4 regions of the Paenibacillus sp. sgz302191 genome follow, and region 2 is predicted to be linked to each of the others. Evidence: riboswitches for the same ligand, from Rfam matches in the RefSeq annotation. Region 2 holds a riboswitch; each other region holds the start of a gene.
The links. A riboswitch is a leader RNA that binds a small molecule or an ion and turns the genes downstream of it on or off. The one in region 2 is predicted to bind cyclic di-GMP.
Positions count from the first base shown of each region.

Region 1: it holds a riboswitch for cyclic di-GMP, as region 2 does, so the genes downstream of both, AC3G2T_RS06835 (putative bifunctional diguanylate cyclase/phosphodiesterase) here and AC3G2T_RS16020 (S-layer homology domain-containing protein) in region 2, are expected to answer to the same signal.
Region 3: it holds a riboswitch for cyclic di-GMP, as region 2 does, so the genes downstream of both, AC3G2T_RS14745 (fibronectin type III domain-containing protein) here and AC3G2T_RS16020 (S-layer homology domain-containing protein) in region 2, are expected to answer to the same signal.
Region 4: it holds a riboswitch for cyclic di-GMP, as region 2 does, so the genes downstream of both, AC3G2T_RS14105 (anti-repressor SinI family protein) here and AC3G2T_RS16020 (S-layer homology domain-containing protein) in region 2, are expected to answer to the same signal.

Region 1 is NZ_JBYLHY010000004.1:16,991-20,553, forward strand. Features, by position in the region: gene AC3G2T_RS06830 (BMP family lipoprotein) at 1-9, opposite strand, end outside; gene AC3G2T_RS06835 (putative bifunctional diguanylate cyclase/phosphodiesterase) at 288-1,952, opposite strand; cyclic di-GMP riboswitch class I at 2,051-2,137, opposite strand; gene ilvA (threonine ammonia-lyase IlvA) at 2,231-3,487, opposite strand.
Region 2 is NZ_JBYLHY010000009.1:293,788-297,350, forward strand. Features, by position in the region: gene AC3G2T_RS16005 (ABC transporter substrate-binding protein) at 1-17, shown strand, start outside; gene AC3G2T_RS16010 (metal-dependent hydrolase) at 103-1,026, shown strand; gene AC3G2T_RS16015 (hypothetical protein) at 1,105-1,305, opposite strand; gene AC3G2T_RS16020 (S-layer homology domain-containing protein) at 1,865-2,410, opposite strand; cyclic di-GMP riboswitch class I at 2,466-2,577, opposite strand; gene AC3G2T_RS16025 (amidohydrolase family protein) at 2,869-3,563, shown strand, end outside.
Region 3 is NZ_JBYLHY010000008.1:300,686-304,248, reverse strand. Features, by position in the region: gene AC3G2T_RS14745 (fibronectin type III domain-containing protein) at 1-1,543, opposite strand, end outside; cyclic di-GMP riboswitch class I at 1,594-1,688, opposite strand; gene AC3G2T_RS14740 (copper amine oxidase N-terminal domain-containing protein) at 1,997-3,563, shown strand, end outside.
Region 4 is NZ_JBYLHY010000008.1:150,340-153,902, forward strand. Features, by position in the region: gene AC3G2T_RS14090 (DegT/DnrJ/EryC1/StrS family aminotransferase) at 1-322, shown strand, start outside; gene AC3G2T_RS14095 (helix-turn-helix domain-containing protein) at 362-697, shown strand; gene AC3G2T_RS14100 (helix-turn-helix domain-containing protein) at 954-1,289, shown strand; cyclic di-GMP riboswitch class II at 1,473-1,556, shown strand; gene AC3G2T_RS14105 (anti-repressor SinI family protein) at 1,610-1,825, shown strand; gene galE (UDP-glucose 4-epimerase GalE) at 1,983-2,996, shown strand; gene AC3G2T_RS14115 (hypothetical protein) at 3,208-3,563, shown strand, end outside.

The sequences.
Region 1 (3,563 bases), on a different contig from region 2:
TTTTTTCATCGTATTACCCCCAACTAATAAATTTGACTACTTCTTTAGACTGCTTCACGAAAGGCCAACTTGTAGTGTCACCATGAAGGAATGAAAATATGTAACGCATTCATGTGTCAATTGTACCATCAATTCCAAGGGCGGAAAAGTAGTTTCCCCGTTATTGCGGCACAATTCGTCATGTCATACAAGGTAACATAATCATGTTTGTGACTGGCTACAAATAGGTGTAGAGCCCCAATTCCCGATTATACTACCTGTGGTTGATAAAATCCATATCATTTCCGTTAACTTATTTTGTCTTTCATTAATTGAATGAATTCCTCAGGATGCAGAGGGCTGCTGAAAAGCTTGCCTTGAGCTTCCGTGCATTGCATACTTTGCAAATGTTCGAGCTGCTCCTCGGTTTCCACTCCCTTGGCGATCAGATTAAGACGCAGACGCTGCGCCATCATGGCGATCGCTTCCGCCAGCAGCTGATTTTCGCCGTCTTCGGGAAGGTCGCGGACGATCGTGCTATCGAGCTTGACGCTGTCCATCGGCACCCGGTCGGCGCCGCTTCTGGTGAACAGGCCGGTGCACAAATCGTCCATGGCGATTCGAAATCCGAAAGCTTTCAATAACTTCAGCTTCTCGCCGGTCTCCTCCACGCCGGAAGAAGATATGTCTTCCGCCAAATCGAGCTCGATCATGCCGGGCTCAAGGCCCGTTTCCTTGATGGCGTCGGCCACCAGATCGATGAAGCCTCGGTCCCTGAACTGTGAAGCGGTTACAGCGACGGTCAGCCGCAAAGGAGGATATCCCGCGTCCAGCCAGCTTTTCGCCTGTTGGCACGCTGTTCGCAGCGTCCACTCGCCGATGGCGGTCATCAGGCCGGTTTCCTCGGCGACGCGCACCCACTCGCTGCCCGGGATTTCCCCCTGCCCCGGACAGTGCCAGCGGATTACCGCCTCCATTCCGATCAGACGTTTGCCGGAAAGCTCATATTGCGGCTGATAGTACAGCTCCAGTTCGCCATTGTCCAAGGCGGCGCGAAGCGCCCGCTCCATGCGCTCCGGGCCTGCCGGCTCGGCATTTATTTCTGCGTCATAGAAACGGAGGTAATTTTCCCCATGCTTCTTGGCCGCATACATCGCTTCGTCCGCATGCTTCATTAACTGCCGCGGCGTCTCCCCGTCATACGGGTACAGCGCAATCCCCATGCTTGCCGAAACCGCAAAAGGGCTTCCCTCAAGCACAAAAGGCTCCTCAAGCGCCGCCTGAATACGGGACGCTGCGAGGCGGACATCCTCCTGCTTCATAATATGAGGCAGCAAAATCGTAAACTCGTCCCCGCCCTGACGGTATACGGTATCTTCTTCCCCAAGGCTGCTTGTCAGCCTTTGGCCGGCCTGCCGGATGAGCATGTCGCCATAAGCGTGCCCGAGCGTGTCGTTCACATGCTTGAAACGGTCCAGATCCAAAAAAATAACGGCAACCAGTTTATTGTGGCGCTTGGCATGCAGCAGTGACCGCTCCAGACGGTCTTCGAACAGCCTGCGGTTCGGCAAACCCGTCAAGGAATCGTGATGCGCGATGTATTCCATTTCCATGCTCCTGCTCTTATAATGCTCCCGCGACGCAGCCAACTGCCGGATCCCGTAGACGAAAAACATGCACAGGACCGTATGAGTCAACAAACTTGCGAACAATTCGGACGCAAGAAACACGAATGAAAGCAGCAGCCATGCGCACGCCGCTGCCGCCAATAAAACAATAGAAGCCTTTCGCTTGACGAGAAAAGCGGAGCAAGCAAAGCCCGCAAACAATATCCCGGCCAGCCAGCCCATTGCATGGAACGATGCCGAGACAAGCAGATTCGCCGTCAGCAGACTGACGCCAAGCAGGCACAAATATTCCCACGCAAAGTTAATTGCATGCCGCTCCCGTTTGGATGATGTACCGCCGTTCACGCTTATAACCTCCTCCCCCCAAACCTGTATAAAGAAGAAAAGGCTATTCCATCACATGGAATAGCCGCAGGTAGTACCTGTTAGGTATAATTCAACCCTTCGGCAGCCCAGCTGTCCTAGTTGAATGCAACCTTAGACCTGCGGCTTTGCGTCCTTGCCTTTCGGCAAGTTTGCCTTTTTTCGAAAAATATTCGAGTTTTCTGGGACTTATTTACTATACCATATTTAACCAAAATTAGCTAATAGAATCTTCCGGTTCTGCTGTAAATCGGAAATTTTCAAATGAGCAGATTGAACAGCTTCGGATCCTTGTTAATCTCGATGTAGCCGTAATCTTTGCGCGAGAGGCGCTCGATAAGCCCGTGGTAGTCGTCCTTGTTTTTCAACTCGATGCCGACCAGCGCCGGCGCGTCGTCTCTATTGTTTTTCTTCGTATATTCAAATCTGGTAATATCGTCGGAAGGCCCGAGAACTTCCTCCAAAAACTCGCGCAAAGCACCGGCGCGCTGCGGGAAGTTCAAAATAAAGTAGTGCTTAAGCCCCTCGTAGATCAACGAGCGTTCCTTGATTTCCTGCATCCGGTCAATGTCGTTGTTGCCGCCGCTGATGACGCAGACTACGTTTTTGCCGCGGATTTGTTCCTTGTATGCGTCAAGCGCCGCAACCGGAAGCGCCCCGGCAGGCTCGATCACGATCGCATTGCTGTTGTAAAGCTCCAGAATCGTCGTACACTCCTTGCCGGCTGGCACGATAACGATATCCTCGACATTCTCCTTGCAAATCTCGTAATTCAATTGCCCTACCTGCTTCACGGCCGCCCCGTCGACGAATTTGTCGATCGTTGCCAACGTGATGACTTGTCCCAGCTTAAGCGCCTCAGACATGCTTGCGGCGCCCTCCGGCTCTACGCCGATAATGCGCGTCTGCGGAGCTACGCTTTGCACATAAGTGGAAATTCCCGAGACAAGTCCGCCGCCGCCGATCGTGGCAAAAATAAAATCCGGCGTCTCAGGCATCTGGTTCATAATCTCAAGACCGACCGTGCCTTGTCCGGCAATCGTGCGCGCGTCGTCGAACGGATGAATAAACGCCTTGTTCTCCCGGGCGCAGTACTCCCTGGCCTGAGCGGAGGAATCGTCAAAGGTATCTCCTGTAAGGATGACCTCGACAAAAGCTCCGCCGAACAGCTTGACCTGCGAAATCTTTTGCCGGGGCGTCGTCGTCGGCATGAAGATTTTTCCTTCGATGCCCAAGTGCTTGCAGGAAAAAGCGACTCCCTGCGCGTGATTGCCGGCGCTGGCGCAGACGACTCCCGCCGCCCGCTCCTCGGGAGACAAGCTTTGAATGACATTATAAGCTCCGCGAATTTTGAACGATCTCACGATCTGCAAATCTTCGCGTTTCAAGTATACGTTGCACTCATACAAGTTCGATAAAAGCTCGTTGCGCTGCAGGGGCGAGGGCTCGATCACTTTGCTGAGCACATGATTCGCCTTGATGATGTCTTCCAGACCTACTCTTCCATTTACAGCCATGCTCTTCTGCTCCTTTTGCCGTGTTCGCACAAGATTAAGTTTTAAAGCCTATTGTAACATATCTTGCAGGGCTGGG
Region 2 (3,563 bases):
AAGCCAATCCGAAATGATATCGAATGAGGAAGAGAATCGACAAAGGACACAAGAGTAAGTAGGGCTAAGTAGCTGATGTGAGGAATGAGGTGGGAGGAGATTATGGACTTATTAGGACACTTACTAACTCATATTGTCCTAAGCACGATTATTGTATATCTTTTACTTAGTAAGTCTGGTCTGGCCTTAACCAAATATAATGCAGTCTTTATTGTGACATCAGGCAGTATCGTGGGGATCCTGCCTGATTTGTTTGGGTATCGTACTGTTCTGTTATGGAGCCATTCGATTATATTCGCTCCCATTTATCTTCTCCCCTTTACAGTCCTTGCTTACGGCTTTTTGAAGCAATACAATTTTATTAAGTTATGGTTTTCATTCATTGCCGCATTAATTACTGGGCACTTATTCATGGACTATCTTGGGCATGAAACCCCTTTACTATACCCATTATATGTTGAAGGTTTTAGTGCGAATATTATCTATCTGGGAGATCCTTGGATATGGGTGCCACTTTTAATAGGACTGCTCTTTGTATTGTTTAGACCCGGAGGCAAGAGAATGTTGTATTTGCTATTGGTCTTTGTATTTGGCTATCTGGGATTAAGGAGTTATTCCAAATGGAACACCGATGCAATGATAAGGACACTATACGAAGATCAAACTTCTACTCAATATCAGGTTAGTCCTCGAACAACGAATTTATTTAATAAGTACAATCCGATGAATTGGCTATATTGGTCATTTGATGTTGTAGGAGAATATAGGGTTATCAAGGGGACGGTGTCGCTATTCGGAAATGCCGTAGACACACAATTTAATGTTATCTTTTCGAAACCGGGAATTGTAAAAGAAGCTTATAGTACGATCTACCGGGAGAGCACTTTGGATAATGAAAAATATTTACCGGTACTTTACTACAAAAATACTCCACAAGGAAAGTTTATTTATGCCGGTAGCCCAGATCAGATGGAAGTATTTCAATTTATTAATGACAAGTGGATTAAAGTTATAAGACACGACTAACTCAAGTTTCCTATTGTAACTGTCCAGGGTCGTAAACTCTGGACTGCAGTCTGAAGCCGCCCGGCTTGCGCATGAGAACTATTCATAAGCTCGCATGCCTGCTATGATTTCTCTCGCAACCTCGGCATCGTCGAAAGGAATCTTCACGCCGTTCCATACTTGATATTTCTCACGCACATTGCTCAGAATGAGCACGCAAGCGTCACAGTCGTCGCCCGCTTCGTGCAGCGCTTGCGCTATCGCCTCGCGGTGATCCTGCTGAACGTAACCTTCCCCCACAGCACCTCTTAAGAAAAATTCCATGAAATTGAAAAAAATGGGACGAATTAAATTTTATAAATTTTGACCCGTATGAGTATTCAGTGAGATTAGTGAAGGTAGAAAGAAGTTTATGGAGAAAAATGATCGAATTTACATGGGAATTTGATTATGTTAACGGGAATATAGAATGGCATATTTTTAACAAATCAAATGGTCTTTGCTTTAAATTCTTCCGTGATCAATCCCTATAAATAAAGCTTTTGGGAAACCAATTTCCTCCAATGCTCAAACATGGAAATGAGGGTCTCTTGATCGTCTCGGTCAGAACCACCTAGAATCATTCGATCAAGTCCGTATCTACCCTGTAAGTCATCTAGGACGGCCCTTACAATTGAAAGAGCCAGATCGTCGTTAATATCGTTTGGTTGAAGTGGTAGGGCATCCTCCATTTTTAGATCAACTCCTGTAATTCAAAAAAAAAGACTTCACTGCAGCTAGTGGGAAATTTTCCTAATACTTATCGAGCTTATTACGATATATATCAAAATTCTCATCATCGAAGCAAACAAAATAAACCTCATCGATCTAGTGTGCCGCTATCGTCCAGGCCGGTGATCAGCCCGGCTTTCGTCGCAAGGTACATCCACTTCTTGTCATCCAAGTTCTTGTCGCCAGTAGCCGCCCGAACCGCTATGCGCGCCATTTCTTGACGCGTCATCGGCGTATTCCAATCCCCGCTCGTGAAGTCGCTCCACTCATGAATCCCCGCGGTGACCGCCGCGTTAATGTATGGCAAATACCAGTCACTGCCGCTGGCGGTGCCGGAAACCGAAAGATGAAGCGCGGTATCGACCATTTTGATAAACTCGGCGCGCGTCACTTTTTCGTTCGGTTTGAAAGAATGGTCTTGATAGCCGTCGACATAGCCTTTTTGAATGGCTCCAGCGATGGTCGTTTCCGCCCAATGTCCTTTCGTGTCGCTGAAGCTGCCTGTGGAAGCCGTACCGGCGGTAGTTATCGCTTTTGTTCCCGGCGCAGCAGTGGTAGAATCGGCCCCGGCAGCGTGAATGGAAGTTCCGAGTAGTGCGGCAGTTACTAGTGATGCAATCCAATATACTTTCATTTGTATACCCCCAAAGGAATGAATTTACTTTTCTCAAATCAAAAAACCAACCGATTTCGGCAACCCGGCTGCCGTTTCTCCGAAAAATGTCTTACGACATATCCCTCGTAGAAGTAGGCCCGTGGCTTTGCGTCCCTGTCTTTCGAACAGGTTTGCCTTTTCGTGTTCAGTTGGTTCATAGGCATTTAAAACTATAAAAATAGTACATAAGATTTAATACAAGTCCCATATTAACCCATAATCTAACATATTTCCACAAAATATTTATTTCTTGCACCTACTTGAACACGCGCCGATCTTTTTCTTTCTTCATCATAGCTTAGAGCTACGTTTGAGCAAGTGTCATAATTAAGTCTTGACCAAATATGTTAAATTATGTAATATTTTCTTTGTAAGCATTAGATGTAAATTCGTTTTTCATCATCACTTTTGTAAAATCCATTCATTTGTCAAAGGAGATGGGAAGGTTGAGTAGACGTTACTTAATTAAAAACGGCTGCGTTTTGACGATGGACAAATCTTTAGGGGATTTTAAGAAAGCGGACATTTTAGTAGAAGACTCTGTCATTGCAACGATTCAAGAAGATCTCGAAGTATCGGATTGTGAAATGGTCGACGCAACGGATATGATTGTCATGCCGGGATTGGTGGATACCCATCGGCACGTTTGGGAATCTTTGGTGCGAACTATAGGCACCGACTGGTCGTTGCCTACCTATTTGCAAAACATTTATTATGGCGGGTTTGGAAGCAGGCTGCGGCCCGCGGATTGTTATGCCGCTAACCTGTTGGGAGCTTTGGAAGCGCTCAATGCCGGCGTAACCACTCTTTTGGATTGGACGATGATTTATTCTCCCGATCATGCGGACGAATTGATTCGCGGCTTGCAGCATTCCGGCATTCGTGCCGTGTTCGCGTACGGAGCCTCCGGTGAAACCGAATATTGGAACCGTGATAGCAAAAAAATGGTTACTGACGATGTGCGCCGCGTAAAACAGCAGTATTTTTCCTCCGATGATCAATTATTAACGATGGGGTTAGCCATTAGAGGACCGGAATTTAGTCACTGGGATACATCGGTTCAGGAAATCGAGCTTGCCAGAGAACTGGGTGCGGTATGTTCCATGCATATTGGTTTTGGCAGTTGGGGGCC
Region 3 (3,563 bases), on a different contig from region 2:
GCAAATCAATAACCGGATCCACCCTGGTTACGGTATTTCCCTTGAAATTCCCTTCACTAAAATACTCCGCCTTTAATCCATGCAACGCGTATTTCAAACTTGTCGATCCGTTTCCTCCGACCCCTGTATCGATGAACGGCCGTTGATTGGCCGTCATGTTGCCGCCGATGGCAAACAAACCGCCTGTTTGAATATGCAGTTGATTGTTCACATGCACATCGTCGCGAACGAACAAGTCACTGTTATTTACTTTGATGTTGGCAGTACTATTGTTGGAAACGATCCCGCCAACCATCATCTCTTGCTCTACGTTCATATCCGCTTGCGTGTTGATATGCAATTGATCTTGGATCAAGACGCGCTTTGCCCGGACGTTCAACTGTCCGCTGTTAAAAGTAAGGCTGTCAGCAGATAACAAACCATCCACGCTAATCGAGGAATTGTTGTTAAGATGCCAGTTCCCCTTCACCCAAAGGCTTCCATCGGCAGGCTCCGTTCCATTCGAAGACGAATGCACTTGCAAGTTTAGCTCCGAATTGGCATTCATGCTGCCCTTAACAATCAACAAGCCGTATACATCAATGCTTAATTTGGCATTTGTATTGATTCCATCCGCAATGATTACAGCCGGTTTGGAGGGGCTTCCGAAAACTACCGAAGAATTCAGATTCAAATGCCCCACCTTGATAAATGACGGGGACTGCGTACTATTGTCGATTGCGCGCTGCAGTGCAATCGGATCGCAATTCGCGCATGCAACAGCTTTCTGTTCAAATTCCGACAGCAATTGGTTCACTCGCTGCACTTCTACATCCATATACCTTCCTATTTCCTCCTGCAGACCATCCACTTGCAGATAAGATGGAGCATTATGCTCGTTATTCATCTTGCCCGAAAGCAGTACTTTGTCCCCATGCACTTTTCTCGGTTCGGGCGGCGGCCCTATAACAGGCGTGCTGGCAGCAGAGAGGGCGAGCAAAGTGTTGGGAGAGCCAACTTTGGTTAGCTCTATGAACTGTAAAGCCGTCTCCGCTTCCTCCGCATCGCCGGAACTGACCGTTAATCTGCCGTCCGCAACTTCAACCGATTGTGCTGCAATGACATGCTGCCCTCCCTCAATAGGGATACGATCAAAAAAGCTTACTCCTTCAACAACTACAGTATTGTTGCTTGAATAAACGGAATCGCCGACGCTTACCTTAACTTCATAGATACCGTTGTTTACTTCGAATTCCCAGACTCCGCCTTTATGAACGCGAATTGCGGTATCATTCGGAGTGGTTTGATAAGTACTGCCGCTTACCGTAGAATCCGTGTGAGAACTATTCCACCCATAATTGAATCCATTTTGCGTGCTGAACGGCATTCCCGAGTCTGGCAAAAATCCTTCAGGTACAGGTGAAGTTGCAGGCTGGAAATTAACCTTTACATTCCACGCTCCCGTATCGGCATATGTATACGACGATTCTGCAAAAGGAATGAACAACTGCAGCAGCAGGCATAGACAGAGCCCCCTGACAACAGCTTGAAACCCAAATTTCATATTTGTATCCTCCATTTCCCTTTCAATTTACACAAAAAAGACCAATTGCAATAGGCGGCCCGGCTGCCGTACCGTTTCGGTCTGAAACGGTTTAGGCCCGTGGCTTTGCGTCCCTGTCTTTCGATCAGGTTTGCCTTTTTCAATTTCAATTGGTCTTCGCTTATGTGCGGCACTCAAAACTCGTTTGATGCTATCATAGGTAAAAAGATTTGTTCATACCTACCTTTATACTATAAACAAATATGCCTGTATACCTAGTTACAACATAATATACGACTAGGTTTAAGATATTCCCTCTTTTTTTGGAATGTTTTGTCGATTATTTGCAATAAATACTTTGAATAATCAATTTCATAAAATCTCCTTAACTCGGCGAGTCCTTCGGCGTTTTTTCGCGTATAATTTATCAGACATTCTGCCTCATATCTATTAAATCAAAGGAGAAGATTTTATATGCAAAAAAAGCATTGGCAATGGTGGATTTCCGCTGCGCTTGTTGTGCTGTTGATCGCCTTGACGGGCTGTCAGGCCGTGCAGGGTCTTGATCTCGGGCAGGCTATGCAAAATACCGGAACCGTTAAGTCCTCGGTATCCAAAGGATCGATTGCGCTGGAGCTGATTACAGGCAGCAGCGATCAGATTGATCCCAAGGAAAAGGCGCTGATCCAAACGTTCAAAAATACGAAGCTGACGATCAACAGCGCTAAAATGCAGGACGCTCAGCACGCATCGATCGATGGGGAATGGAATTACGCCAAAGGGACGATTCCTTTTCAGCTCGTCATCGACGGTACTAAGATGATCGTACATATTGACGGCGCCAAGAAGCCTATCGTCTTTGACCAGGCGGCATTGGCGGCTGACGGAAGGGTGGCGCCGTTATCTCAAGAAATCAGGCAAAAACTGACGAATAGCGCAGAGCAGCTGCGGCCGGCCCTTTATAAGTTTTTCTTCAACAATGCGCCGAACCCGAATACAATCTCCGTAACCGACGCTACGGAGCAAGTGAACAATGAAACGCTAAACATGCAAAAAGTGCATGTGGAGTTAAAAGGCAGCGAGCTCGCCGGTCTTTTGAAACTGTTCCTGACGAACGTCCTCGCCGATGAGCAAGGCTTGAAAGAGCTGCTTGGCCAACTGTACGATGCGGTCGTACCGATTGTGAAGGAGCAAATGAGAATTTCTCAGGAACAATTGAAGGAAGAGTACCCCGATCTGGAGGAACAATCGACTACGTCGGATTTGATGATGGCCTATCTTAACAATAAAAACCTGGCGGTCGAATTCGCTTATACAACGATTCATGAGTACTTGAAAAAAGCTGTAGACGAATTCGATAAAACGATGAAAGACACTGCTGCTTCCGATTCACCGGCCAACGAGGAAGTGTCGGCGATCCTCAGCGATAAATTGACGTTCAAAGCCGATTATTACGTCGATCGGAACAAGCAGATCCGCAAGGTGCAGGCTGAGCTCAATATTCCGGCTCCCAATAAGGATGGCGCAGTGACCGGGATAAAATGGACCTACGCCTTCGAAAACTGGAGTTTGAACCAGTCCGTGACTGCGGATGCGATCGATACTTCCGGCGGGGCGTTGAATGTGGATTCCGATACGTTCAGAGGCTATGCGATTTTGAACAATTTTGACAAGAGTTCTTCGTTTTACAAGCTGCTGAAGGAAGATTTGCAAGTTACCAAAAAAGAGCTTCATTTCATTGTCCAAAGCCAAGAAGCCGCGGACGAGGATCCATACGGCTCCTACAGCCCGTATATGAACGACGATGAAGTCGTCATGGTTCCGGTGAGATTCCTTTCCGAGCAGCTTGGGGCTGACGTCAAATGGAATGCCGAATGGAAGCAGGTTACGATTAAAGACGGAGTAACCGGCACAAGCATCGTAATGTCCGTCGACAGCAAGTCCGCAACAGTGGGCGGAACGAACGTGGAACTGGACAGCGCTCCGGTTATGCGAAACGGGACAACGTTTGTTCCTATCCGTTTTATCGCCGAAAAGCTCG
Region 4 (3,563 bases), on a different contig from region 2:
TGAATTGGAGAACACAAGGTCGAACCGATGGCTTACCGTGATCACCCTGGATGAGGAACAACATGGCGTAAGCGTCAAATCCATACTCGAAGCAATGACAGCAGAAAACATCGAAGCCCGTCCGGTTTGGAAACCGCTTCATCTGCAGCCTCTTTTTGGGGGAGCGGCATATTACCGGCATGCGGAGAACGAAAGTGTTTCCGAGAAATTGTTTAACACCGGCTTATGCTTGCCATCAGGGTCCGGGATGATGGAAGAGGAGCAGACGAGAGTTATCGATTGTATGAAAAGCACATTACGGCACAAAGCGGCTGTCAGATAGCATGGAATATATTACATCGTTAAAAAAAGGAAGATCTTGATGATAGGAACTCGAGTACAGCAGCTTCGCAAGGAAAAGGGATTGTCTCTGTCCGAGCTGGCAGAGCGGGCCGGCGTGGCCAAATCATATATAAGCAATTTGGAACGTGATGTTCAAAAGAACCCGTCGATACAATTTCTCGAGAAAATCGCCTCCGTTCTGAAGGTGCCTGTAGACAGGTTTCTTGATCAAGAAGCTCCGGAAACGAATGTCGCAGAACTGGATCAGGAATGGTATCAGCTTATTAAAGAAGCTATGTCATCCGGTATTAACAAGCACCAGTTTAAAGAATTCCTTGAGTTTAACAAATGGCGCTTGACGAACCCCGGCGAGTGAACGGCGGCGCTGAGAGTCCGGCGGGCGAAGTTTGTTTTGTGCAACCCGCCGGACACCGGGGGTAGGCCTTCGAAATGCATCTCCTTAAATGGCAAATAGAAGTTTAACCGCTTTTATTTCTCCATTTTTGTGCAGATGCATTTTTTCTTTTCTGAAAATTGTATGCGGTTGGAAAATATAGCGATAGTCTGGGCAGGGGTACTTTGCTATAATATGCGTAAACATGGTGAATAAAGCAAAAAGGAAGATGATAAGTGTGATTGGTAAAAGGATTCAAAGATTACGGCTAGAAAAAAAACTCAGCTTATCTGAGCTTGCTGCCAAGGCTGAAGTCGCCAAATCTTATTTAAGCAATATGGAAAGAGATATTCAGAAAAATCCGTCCATTCAATTTTTGGAAAAAATTGCGGTTGCGCTTGACGTGCCGCTCGACTTGATCCTGCACGGAGAACAGCCGAAAGTGCTAGAAGAACTGGACAGCCAGTGGCAGGATTTAGTCAAAGAGGCGATGGATTCGGGAGTAACGAAGGAGCAGTTTCGCGAATTTTTGGAATTCAGCAAATGGAAGAAAAACCAGGAAAACAACAAGTAAGCATCCTACTAATTACTTATCTATTGCGGATACATTAGTATCATTTTCCTAAAAAATAATGACCTAGCAGTTTTTTTTCAAATTTTTTGGTGGAATTTAGGAGAAGGTCGTTGTATAATAGGCTTAGGTTGATGAGAAATGTTTCAGTCTTAGGCCTTGAGATCTATTCCGCAATTGGATAATTAATTATGGGAATACTTTGATACATGCGCCGTATGTGGGCACCTGGAGCATGTGGAGTTAGTGGTGCAACCGACCCAATCTATTAAACCGTTAATAGATGGTTTTTTGCAAACAAACTTCACATTGGAGGTAATAGTATGTCCAAAGTATTTGTGCAATTGGGTATGGAACGCAATCCCTTGGATTCAGACTGGGTAGAAATGATTCGCGAGGCTCGCAGCTTGGGGTTAACAATTGGTGAAGTGCAAGCTTATTTAGGGTCATTCGCACAGTTGGACAGAGGGTTAACCAAATATACGAACATCAACGCCGGGGCTGCCAATAATGACCTGTCCGGCAAAGTCGTTGTGTAATCATGCATTTGTTACCGGAGCGCACTGATCCTTTTCCTTGAGAAGGGTGGGGCGTTTTTTTGGTATTTGCTAAAATGGCATAAATCCATTAAGTTGGAAAAAGGCTGCATGCAGATGCGCCGGCGCAATGAAATCGTAAATTGGAGGAACGGAAATCATGTCCATTCTAGTAACTGGCGGAGCAGGTTATATTGGCAGCCATACCTGTGTTGAACTGCTTGACAAGGGTTATGAGATCGTCGTTGTCGACAATCTGATGAATAGCAAGCCGGAGGCGCTTGAGCGGGTCCGTGAGCTGACGGGGAAGGATTTTGCGTTTTATCAATTGGATTTGCTCGACTATGCGGGGCTGGAACAGGTGTTTCGCGAGCATTCGATCGAAGCGGTGATCCATTTTGCGGGGTTAAAGGCAGTGGGGGAATCGGTCTCTTTTCCTTTATCTTACTACCACAACAATATTACCGGCACATTAATTCTGTGCAATGTCATGCAAAAATACGATGTCCGCAAATTGGTGTTCAGCTCCTCGGCAACTGTCTACGGGGTGCCTGAGCAGGTGCCGATTCACGAACATTTTCCGCTCGGCGCGACGAATCCATACGGTCAAACGAAGCTTATGATCGAGCGGATTTTGCAGGACTTGTACATCTCGGATCACAGCTGGAGCATATCGCTGCTGCGGTATTTTAATCCGGTCGGAGCGCACCCCAGCGGACGAATCGGGGAAGATCCGAACGGCGTGCCGAACAATCTGATGCCGTATGTGAGCCAAGTGGCTATCGGCAAACTGGAAAAGCTGCGGGTATACGGGAACGATTATCCGACCGTAGACGGAACCGGAGTCAGGGATTATATTCACGTCAGCGATCTGGCCAAAGGGCATTTAAAAGCATTGGAACAACTGCTGTCCAGGAGCGGGATCGAGGCGTATAATCTCGGTACCGGCCGGGGTTATAGCGTGCTTGAAATGGTCGAAGCCTTTCAAAAAGCTTCCGGAAAAGTAATATCGTACAGCATCGAGGAGCGCAGGCCGGGGGATGTGGCTACGTGCTATGCGGACACAACGAAAGCGCGCGAGCAATTAGGCTGGCTTGCCGAGAAAGGCGTTGAAGACATGTGCACGGACGCCTGGCGCTGGCAATTCAACAACCCTAACGGATATGAAAAATAAACAGGCTGGTGTTGTTCCCTGACAGCAGCCGGACTTTGCCAAACTGCAGACAACTGCAGTTTTTTTGCGTTTCATGCGACGGAAGCCGGACTCAGGAAACCCTCAGGCAACGCTCATGGTTTATTAAGTCGGCGCTCAGGGGGGATTCAGGAAAGGGGCCTATACTTGGTCTTGTAAACAACAAAAACATTCGAAAAGGTGGAATAACAATATGAAAACTATTAGCAAAAAAATTCTCGCAGGTACGATTGCAGCATCTTTTGTTCTTGGAACAGGTTTTGTCGGAGCGCTACATAATCAGGCGTATGCCGATACAGTGAGCGGCTCGACCGTTCAAAAATCGGACGGCTTCAAAGACCGCGGCGGCCGCCAAGGAGGTTTCTACGGAGGCAGCATCGTCAAGGAAGCGGCAGCTGTGCTGGGCGTAGACGAGAGCACGCTTCAGGCGTCGCTGAAAGAAGGCAAGACGCTGCTTGAAGTCGCGCAAGCGGCCGGCTTGACGGAGGACGATTTCCTGGCGAAGCTGGTTGCCGCCGAAACGACGGCGATCAACGAGAAGGTGACGGC